2 linked regions of the Tahibacter amnicola genome follow. The protein of the gene in region 1 interacts with the protein of each later gene in a pairwise test. Links are inferred from orthologs where the notes say so. Each region holds a gene or a part of one and is shown on either strand. Other genes may lie near its edges.

Evidence for each region. Proteins that work in one complex are often made in the same cells at the same time.
Region 2: the proteins of lpdA (region 1) and odhB interact in binary tests that used the Escherichia coli proteins (3 or more experiments, as listed by UniProt). The link is inferred for Tahibacter amnicola from one-to-one orthologs.

The regions. Positions count from the first base shown.
Region 1 is NZ_CP104694.1:6,326,763-6,331,187, forward strand. The notes cover bases 720-3,717. They hold lpdA (dihydrolipoyl dehydrogenase), read right to left. Parts: upstream 3,111-3,717; coding sequence 1,329-3,110; downstream 720-1,328. Other genes in these bases: N4264_RS25075 (glycosyltransferase family 4 protein), read left to right, coding at 720-1,281; N4264_RS25085 (hypothetical protein), read right to left, coding at 3,097-3,708. Also shown: N4264_RS25070 (glycosyltransferase), read left to right, coding at 1-82; more of N4264_RS25075, read left to right, coding at 79-719; N4264_RS25090 (dihydrolipoyllysine-residue acetyltransferase), read right to left, coding at 3,870-4,425. UniProt on the Escherichia coli protein: Lipoamide dehydrogenase is a component of the glycine cleavage system as well as of the alpha-ketoacid dehydrogenase complexes.
Region 2 is NZ_CP104694.1:2,941,706-2,945,255, reverse strand. What follows is about bases 714-3,550. They hold odhB (2-oxoglutarate dehydrogenase complex dihydrolipoyllysine-residue succinyltransferase), read left to right. Parts: upstream 714-1,440; coding sequence 1,441-2,661; downstream 2,662-3,550. Other genes in these bases: lpdA (dihydrolipoyl dehydrogenase), read left to right, coding at 2,886-3,550; N4264_RS12400 (2-oxoglutarate dehydrogenase E1 component), read left to right, coding at 714-1,433. Outside these bases: more of N4264_RS12400, read left to right, coding at 1-713. UniProt on the Escherichia coli protein: E2 component of the 2-oxoglutarate dehydrogenase (OGDH) complex which catalyzes the second step in the conversion of 2-oxoglutarate to succinyl-CoA and CO(2).

The DNA.
Region 1 (4,425 bases):
TGGCCGCACCCGTTTCCGCCGCCAGTTCCGTCGTCCGGTACTGGCCGCCCGGTTGCTATCGATGCTGGAGCAGCTGGCATGAAACGCATCGCCATCGTGGTGCAGCGCTGGCACGACGAAGTTGTCGGCGGCTCGGAAGCATTGGCCTGGCATTATGCGGAACTGTTGGCCCCGCACTACGCGGTGGAGGTACTCACCAGCTGCGCGCGCGATTACCGCACCTGGGCCAACGAACTGCCGGCCGGAGAATCGCAGCACGACGGGATCACCCTGCGCCGGTTCCCGACCGCCTGGCCGCGGGGGCCCTGGTTCAACGACCTGCATCGACGCCTGCTCGCGGACTACGCGCGGCGCCAACCCGGCGCCGAAGGCCCCCTCGGCTGGCGGCCACAGCTGGCGGAAGAGTTCATCCGTGCGCAGGGCCCCTGGTGCCCCGGCCTGTACGACTGGCTCGATGCGGAACATGAGCGCTACGCCTGCGTGCTCTTTTGTACCTATCTTTACCCGACCACGCATTTTTCCCTGTCCGTTGTACCCCCGCGCAAGCAGGTGCTGATCCCCACGCTGCACGACGAACCGCCGGCCTACCTGCCCGTCTACGCCGCGGCAGCGCGCGCCTGCGGGCACCGGATCTGGCTGACCGACGCCGAGCGGCGGCTGGGGCGGCGGCTGTGGCAGGTCGACGAGGGTGACGTCGTCGGCATGGCGGTGGACACGCGGATCGCCGACGCCCGCAACCCGCACGCACGCGGCGAGACGTCCTACTTCCTCTACTGCGGACGTATCGACGAGGCCAAGGGCTGCGGTGAATTGATCGACGCGTTCCTGGCGCTGCGCCGGGAACGGCGCGAACCGGTGCAACTGTGGCTGACCGGCTCGGAGGGCATGCCCCTTCCCTCGCATCCGGATATCCGTTTTCTGGGGTTCGTCGATGCCGACAGCAAGTCCGCACTGATGGCCGGCGCGACGGCCTTCGTCATGCCCTCGGCGCTGGAGAGCTTTTCCATCGTTACGCTGGAGGCGATGGCGCAGACAGCGCCCGTCATCGTCAACGCCCGTTGCGATGTTCTTGCCGACCATGTGACCCGCTCGGGTGGCGGCATCACCTATTCATCCCGCAACGGCCTGGTGGACGCGATGCGCCAGGCACTGTCGCTGGACACGGACGCGCGGCAGGCGATGGGATCGAGCGGGCGTCGCTATGTGCTGGAACACTACGACCGCACGGCCGTCGCGCAACGCCTGCAAGCTGTGGTGGCGAGGGCCTGCGCGCAAGCGTGATCCGACGCGGGCGCTACGCACTGCGCAGCACCCGCGCCGGAACAGGACTACTTCTTCTTCGGTACGTAGATATCCGTCGCGGTACCTTCGTAGACTTCCGCCGCCATGCCGACCGATTCACTCAGGGTCGGATGCGGGTGGATGGTCAGGCCGATATCCGCGGCTTCGCAGCCCATCTCGATGGCCAGGGCCACTTCGGCAATCAGGTCGCCGGCATTGGGTGCGGTGATGCCCGCACCCAGCACCCGATGGGTGTGCTCGTCGAAGATCAGCTTGGTGAAGCCTTCGGTGCGTCCGATACCAATGGCGCGCCCCGAGGCGGCATGCGGGAACTTGCCGACGCCGTAGGCGATGCCCTGCTTCTTTGCATCCGCTTCCGTCAGGCCCACCCACGACACTTCCGGATCCGTGTAGGCCACGCTGGGAATGACGCGGGCGACGAATTCGCTCTTCATCCCCGCCGCCACTTCCGCGGCCACGCGCGCTTCGTGCGTGGCCTTGTGTGCCAGCATCGGATTACCGACGAGATCGCCGATCGCGAAGATGTGCGGCACGTTGGTGCGCATCTGGCGGTCGACCGGAATAAAGCCGCGGTCGGTCACCTGCACGCCGGCTTTCTGCGCGTCGACCTTGCCGCCGTTGGGCGAACGGCCGACGGCGACCAGCACGCGATCGTACAGCGTCGGCTCCGGCGCCTTTTCGCCCTCGAAGGTGGCGAGAAGGCCTTCGGGCCTGGCTTCGATACGGGCCACCTTGGTCTTGAGGTGAATGCCGGCATAGCGCTTGGACAACCGCTGCTGCAGCGGACGCACCAGATCCGGGTCAGCGCCCGGCATGAGCTGGTCGAGCAGTTCCACCACCGTCACCCTGGAACCGAGCGCGTCGTACACGCAGGCCATTTCCAGGCCGATGATGCCGCCGCCGACCACCAGGAGGTTCTTGGGAATCTCGGCCAGCTCCAGGGCGTCGGTGGAATCCATCATGCGCGCATCGTCCCAGGGAAAGCCCGGGAGCTTCACCGCCTGCGAACCGGCCGCAATGATGGCGTTGTCAAAGCGCACGAGCTTCTTGCCGTCTTCGCCTTCGACTTCGATCTCGTTGGGCGATACGAAGCGGCCGGTGCCGCGCACGACGGTCACCTTGCGCTGCTTGGCCATGCCGGCGAGACCGCCGGTGAGCTGGCCGACGACCTGTTCCTTGTGGCTGCGCAGCTTGTCCAGATCCACCTGCGGTTCGCCGAAGGTGATGCCGTGACTGGCAAACTGGCGCGCCTCGTCGATGACACGCGCCGCGTGCAACAGCGCCTTGGAAGGAATGCAGCCGACATTGAGACAGACGCCGCCGAGCGTGGCATAGCGCTCGATCAGGACGACGCTCTGTCCCAGATCGGCGGCGCGGAACGCGGCCGTGTAACCGCCGGGGCCCGCACCGAGCACGCACACCTGGCATTCGACGTCGGCTTTTCGGCCACTGGACGGCGCCGCGGTGACCTTCGGCGCCACCGCCGGCGGCGTGCTGCTGGCCGGAGTCGCTGCGGCCGCCTGAGCGGGCGCGGCTGCGGGTGGTGCGGGCGACGGCTTGGACGCCGCGGCGCCCTCGGTTTCCAGCACGACGACGACAGCGCCTTCGCTGACCTCGTCGCCGAGCTTGACGCGGATTTCCTTGACCACGCCTGCGGCAGAAGACGGCACTTCCATCGTGGCCTTGTCCGATTCGAGCGTGACCAGGCCCTGTTCCTTTTTCACCGTATCCCCGGCTTTGACGAGGATTTCGATCACCGGAACGGTCACTCCACCGATGTCCGGCACTTTGACTTCAGTCGTCGCCACCTTTCTGCTCCTTGTCCTTGGGGGTCAGGGCATGGCGGAAGCGCTGCTTGAGGGCATCGCGCCGTGCCTGGAATTCATTGATCGGATTTGCCGCCACCGGCGCGGCGGCCGGAGCCGGCGACGGGGCGACATAAGAGCCCGGTCCGAAAACCGGGCGCGACGGCGTTGGCGGGGGCTCAGGTGCCGCAGGCGCCGGCCCGAAAACGCTGCGAAGCCGGTCTCGCAGCGCCAGCAGTTCATCGTGCTCGCTGCGCTGCTCGGCCTGCGCCTCGGCCAGCTTCTGCCGCTTCTGCGCCAGCAATTCGCGGTAGCGCGCATTGGCGTATTCGATCGACTTGGCGATGTCCGGCAAATGGACTTTCTCCACTTCGTCGGGCAGCGTGTCGAAGCTGATGTAGCCGTCTTCGATCCACAGTCCGCGGCGGCGCGACACGATCCGGGTTTCACGTTCCTCGAAGAACAGGCGCGTCCAGTCGTTGTCGGGCGGTTCGCGATTGAGCCGGAGGAACATGATGCGCAACGTCTCGTGGACGCGCGACCAGGTCGTCTTCTTCAGGTCCAGATCGACAATCCGGATGTCCTCAAACTCGGGGTACACAGATCTGCTCACTTACAGGGGACATCAGGACAAAACCGTTGCGCTGGCGAGGGGATGCGAGACCTGCCAGGGTACGGACCGGCCGCGCCGTCGCGGAGCGCGGAAGGTGGGCGGCGACACCGCCCGACCGAACCGCGTGCAAGCAAGCGGCGCGCCACCGGTTACAGCAGCGTCCGCCGCATATCGGCGAGCACCTGGCCTAGGTAACTGGTGAAACGTGCCGCGGACGCGCCATCGATGACACGGTGGTCATAGCTGAGCGACAGGGGCAGGATCAGGCGCGGCTGGAAGGCCTTGCCGTCCCACACCGGTTTGGTCTGCGACTTGGATACACCCAGGATGGCCACTTCCGGCGCGTTGACGATCGGCGTGAACGCCGTTCCGCCAATACCGCCCAGGGACGAGATCGAGAAACAGCCGCCGGACATGTCGGCCGGGCCCAGCTTGCCGTCGCGGGCCTTGCCGGCGAGCTCGGCCGTTTCGCGCGCGATCTCCAGCACGCCCTTGCGGTCGGCATCGCGCAGCACCGGCACGACCAGCCCGTTGGGCGTGTCGGCGGCGAAGCCGATGTGGAAATATTTCTTGAGGATCAGGTTCTCGCCGCTGGCATCGAGTGAGGCGTTGAACTCCGGGTACTTCTTGAGCGCGGACACGCAGGCCTTGATCAGGAAGGCCAGCATGGTGAGTTTCATGCCGCTCTTTTCGTTTTCCTTGTTC
Region 2 (3,550 bases), 3.4 Mb from region 1 along the record:
AGCCGGCAGCGACCCAGCCGGTGATGTACCAGAACATCCGGTCGCGCCCGACCACCCGCGAGCTCTACGCACGCCAGCTCGAATCGCAGAACATCATCGCCGCCGGCGAAGCACAGCAGTACGTCGAGGATTACCGCAAGAAGCTCGAATCCGGCCAGCCGGTCGCCGAACTCGACGGCCAGTTCAAGGATCCCTACGCCCTCGACTGGACCAAGTTCATCAACGGCAAGCTCGACATGCCCCACAAGACGGGCGTGGCCAAGGACAAGCTCGTGGCCTTGAGCCAGAGCCTGCTGCAGCTGCCGGCGGACCTGTCGCTGCATCCGCGCGTCGCAAAGATCTACGAAGATCGCGGCAAGATGGCCGCGGGCCAGCAACCGATGGACTGGGGCTTCGCCGAGAACCTGGCCTACGCCTCGCTGATTGCCGAAGGCTACGACCTGCGCGTCGTCGGCCAGGACGTCGGCCGCGGCACCTTCTTCCACCGTCACGCCGTACTGCATGACCAGAAGACCGATGGCACCTACCTGCCGCTGGCCAATGTCCGCGCCGGCGCGAACGTCGCCGTCATCGACTCGGTGCTGTCCGAGGAAGCGGTGATGGCCTACGAATACGGCTTCACCACGTCCGAGCCGAACACGCTGGTGATCTGGGAAGCGCAGTTCGGCGACTTCGCCAATGGCGCCCAGGTCGTGATCGACCAGTTCATCAGCTCGGGCGAAGCCAAGTGGGGCCGCCTGTCCAGCCTGGCGCTGTTCCTGCCGCACGGTTACGAAGGCCAGGGCCCGGAGCATTCCTCCGCCCGTCTGGAGCGCTTCCTCCAGCTGTGCGCGCTGAACAACATGCAGGTATGCGTGCCGACCACCCCGGCGCAGGCGTTCCACATGATCCGCCGCCAGATGGTGCGCGACTGCCGCAAGCCGCTGGTGGTGATGACACCCAAGTCCCTGCTGCGCCACAAGCTGGCTGTCTCCTCTTTTGAAGATCTGGCCAACGGCGGATTCCAGCTGGTCATTGCCGACTCCACCGCGAAGTCGGCGCAGAAGGTCCGTCGCGTCGTGCTGTGCTCGGGCAAGGTGTATTTCGACCTGGTCGATGACGCCGAGAAGCGCGGCGTCACGGATGTCGCGATCATCCGCGTCGAACAGCTGTACCCGTTCCCGCGCGCCGAGGTGAAGGCGGAGCTGGCGAAGTACACGGCCGCCAGGGAAGTCGTGTGGTGCCAGGAAGAGCCCATGAACCAGGGCGCCTGGTACCAGATCCAGCATCACCTGCGCGCCAGCATTGGCGGCGAGCAGAGCCTGAGCTACGCCGGCCGCAGCCGTTCGCCGGCGCCGGCCTGCGGTCACCACAATACCCACGTCGCCGAACAGGCGGCCCTGGTCGAGCAGGCGCTTGTCGCGCCCGTCGGCACTGATCACGCCTCGGAGTAATAAAAAGATGGCCATCGAAGTCAAAGTCCCGGTTTTGCCCGAATCCGTTTCCGACGCCACCATCGCCACCTGGCACAAGAAGGCCGGCGAAGCGGTCAAGCGCGACGAGAACCTGGTCGACCTGGAAACCGACAAGGTCGTGCTCGAGGTGCCGGCCCCGGCCGACGGCGTGCTGAAGGAAATTCGCCGCCAATCCGGCGACACGGTGAACAGCCAGGAAATCATCGCCATCATCGAGGAAGGCGCCGCTGCCGCTCCGGAAGCCAAGCCCGCCGCCGAAGCCGCCGCGCCAGCGAAGGCCGCCGCTCCCGCCGCCGCGCCGGCCGCCGCTGCCAGTGACCTCTCGCCGGCCGGCCGTCGTGTCGCCACCGAGAACGCGATCGATCCGGCCCAGGTTGCCGGTACGGGCCGCGACAGCCGCGTCACCAAGGAAGACCTGGTCAACTTCATGCGCTCCGGTGGCGCCGCCGCGCCGGCCGCCAAGGCCCCGGCAGCACCCGCTCCGGCCGCAAAGCCGACGCCGGGATCGCGCCCGGAAGAGCGCGTGCCGATGACCCGCATGCGCGCGAAGATCGCCGAGCGCCTGATGCAGTCGAAGAACTCGATCGCCATGCTGACCTCGTTCAACGAGATCAACCTGGGCAAGGTCATGGCCATGCGCAAGGAGCTGGTCGAGCAGTTCGAGAAGACCCACGGCATCAAGCTGGGCTTCATGAGCTTCTTCGTGAAGGCCGCCTGCGAAGCGCTCAAGCGCCATCCGATCATCAATGCCTCGGTGGACGGCAACGACGTCATCTATCACGGCTACCAGGACATTTCGGTCGCCGTCTCCACCGACAAGGGCCTGGTCACGCCGGTCCTGCGCGACGCCCAGCACATGAGCTTCGCCGAAGTCGAACGCCAGATCGCCGGCTATGCCAAGAAGGCGCGTGAAGGTGGTCTGACCCTGGACGACCTCGCCGGCGGCACTTTCACCATCACCAATGGCGGCACCTTCGGCTCGCTGTTCTCCACGCCGATCGTCAACCCGCCGCAGAGCGCCATCCTGGGCATGCACGCCATCAAGGACCGCGCCATCGTCGAGAACGGCCAGGTCGTGGCCGCCCCGATGATGTACGTGGCGCTCAGCTACGATCACCGCATCATCGACGGCAAGGATGCCGTGCTGTTCCTCGTCGACATCAAGAACCAGCTCGAAAACCCGCACAAGATGCTGCTGGGCCTCTGACGGCCAGTCATCCGTGCGCCGTCCAGCGACGGTGATGGCGAACCTGCCCACGAGCGCGGCGATTGCCGCGCTCGTGCCGGACGCTTACCCGGCGCACGCTCGGTGCACCCCGTGACGCAACGTCGGTTCAACCGTTATGTGGCGCAGTCCGTCTCCGGAATCACACCCGCTGGAATGGACGGAACGCCGCCAATGACGACACCACTTCCTTCGAGAATCCCCAGATGAGCCAACATTTTGATGTCGTTGTGATCGGCGCCGGCCCCGCCGGATACGTGGCCGCGATCCGCGCCGCCCAGCTCGGCCTGAAGACGGCCTGCGTCGACGCCTACGTCGGCAAGGATGGCAAGCCGGCGCTTGGCGGCACCTGCCTCAACGTAGGTTGCATTCCGTCCAAGGCGCTGCTCGATTCGTCCAAGCAGTTCCACAACCTGACGCACAACTTCGCCGTGCACGGCATCAGCGCGTCGAACCCGACCATCGACGTCGGCGCCATGATTGGCCGCAAAGACAAGATCGTGAAGCAGTTCACCGGCGGCATCACCATGCTGTTCAAGTCGAACAAGGTCACGCCGGTTGCCGGCTTTGCCACGCTCAAGCCGGGTCGCGTCGTCTCGGTGAAGGCGGCAGATGGCAGCGTCAGCGAGCTGACCGCCACCAACGTCATCATCGCCGCGGGCTCCGTGCCGATCGAGCTGCCGTTCGCGAAGTTCGACAACAAGAACATCGTCGATAACGCCGGCGCACTCGACTTCGCCAGCACGCCCAAGCGCCTGGGCGTCATCGGTGCGGGCGTGATCGGCCTGGAACTGGGCAGCGTGTGGAAGCGCCTGGGTGCCGAAGTCACCATCATCGAAGCGCTGCCGGATTTCCTCGCCGCCGCCGACCA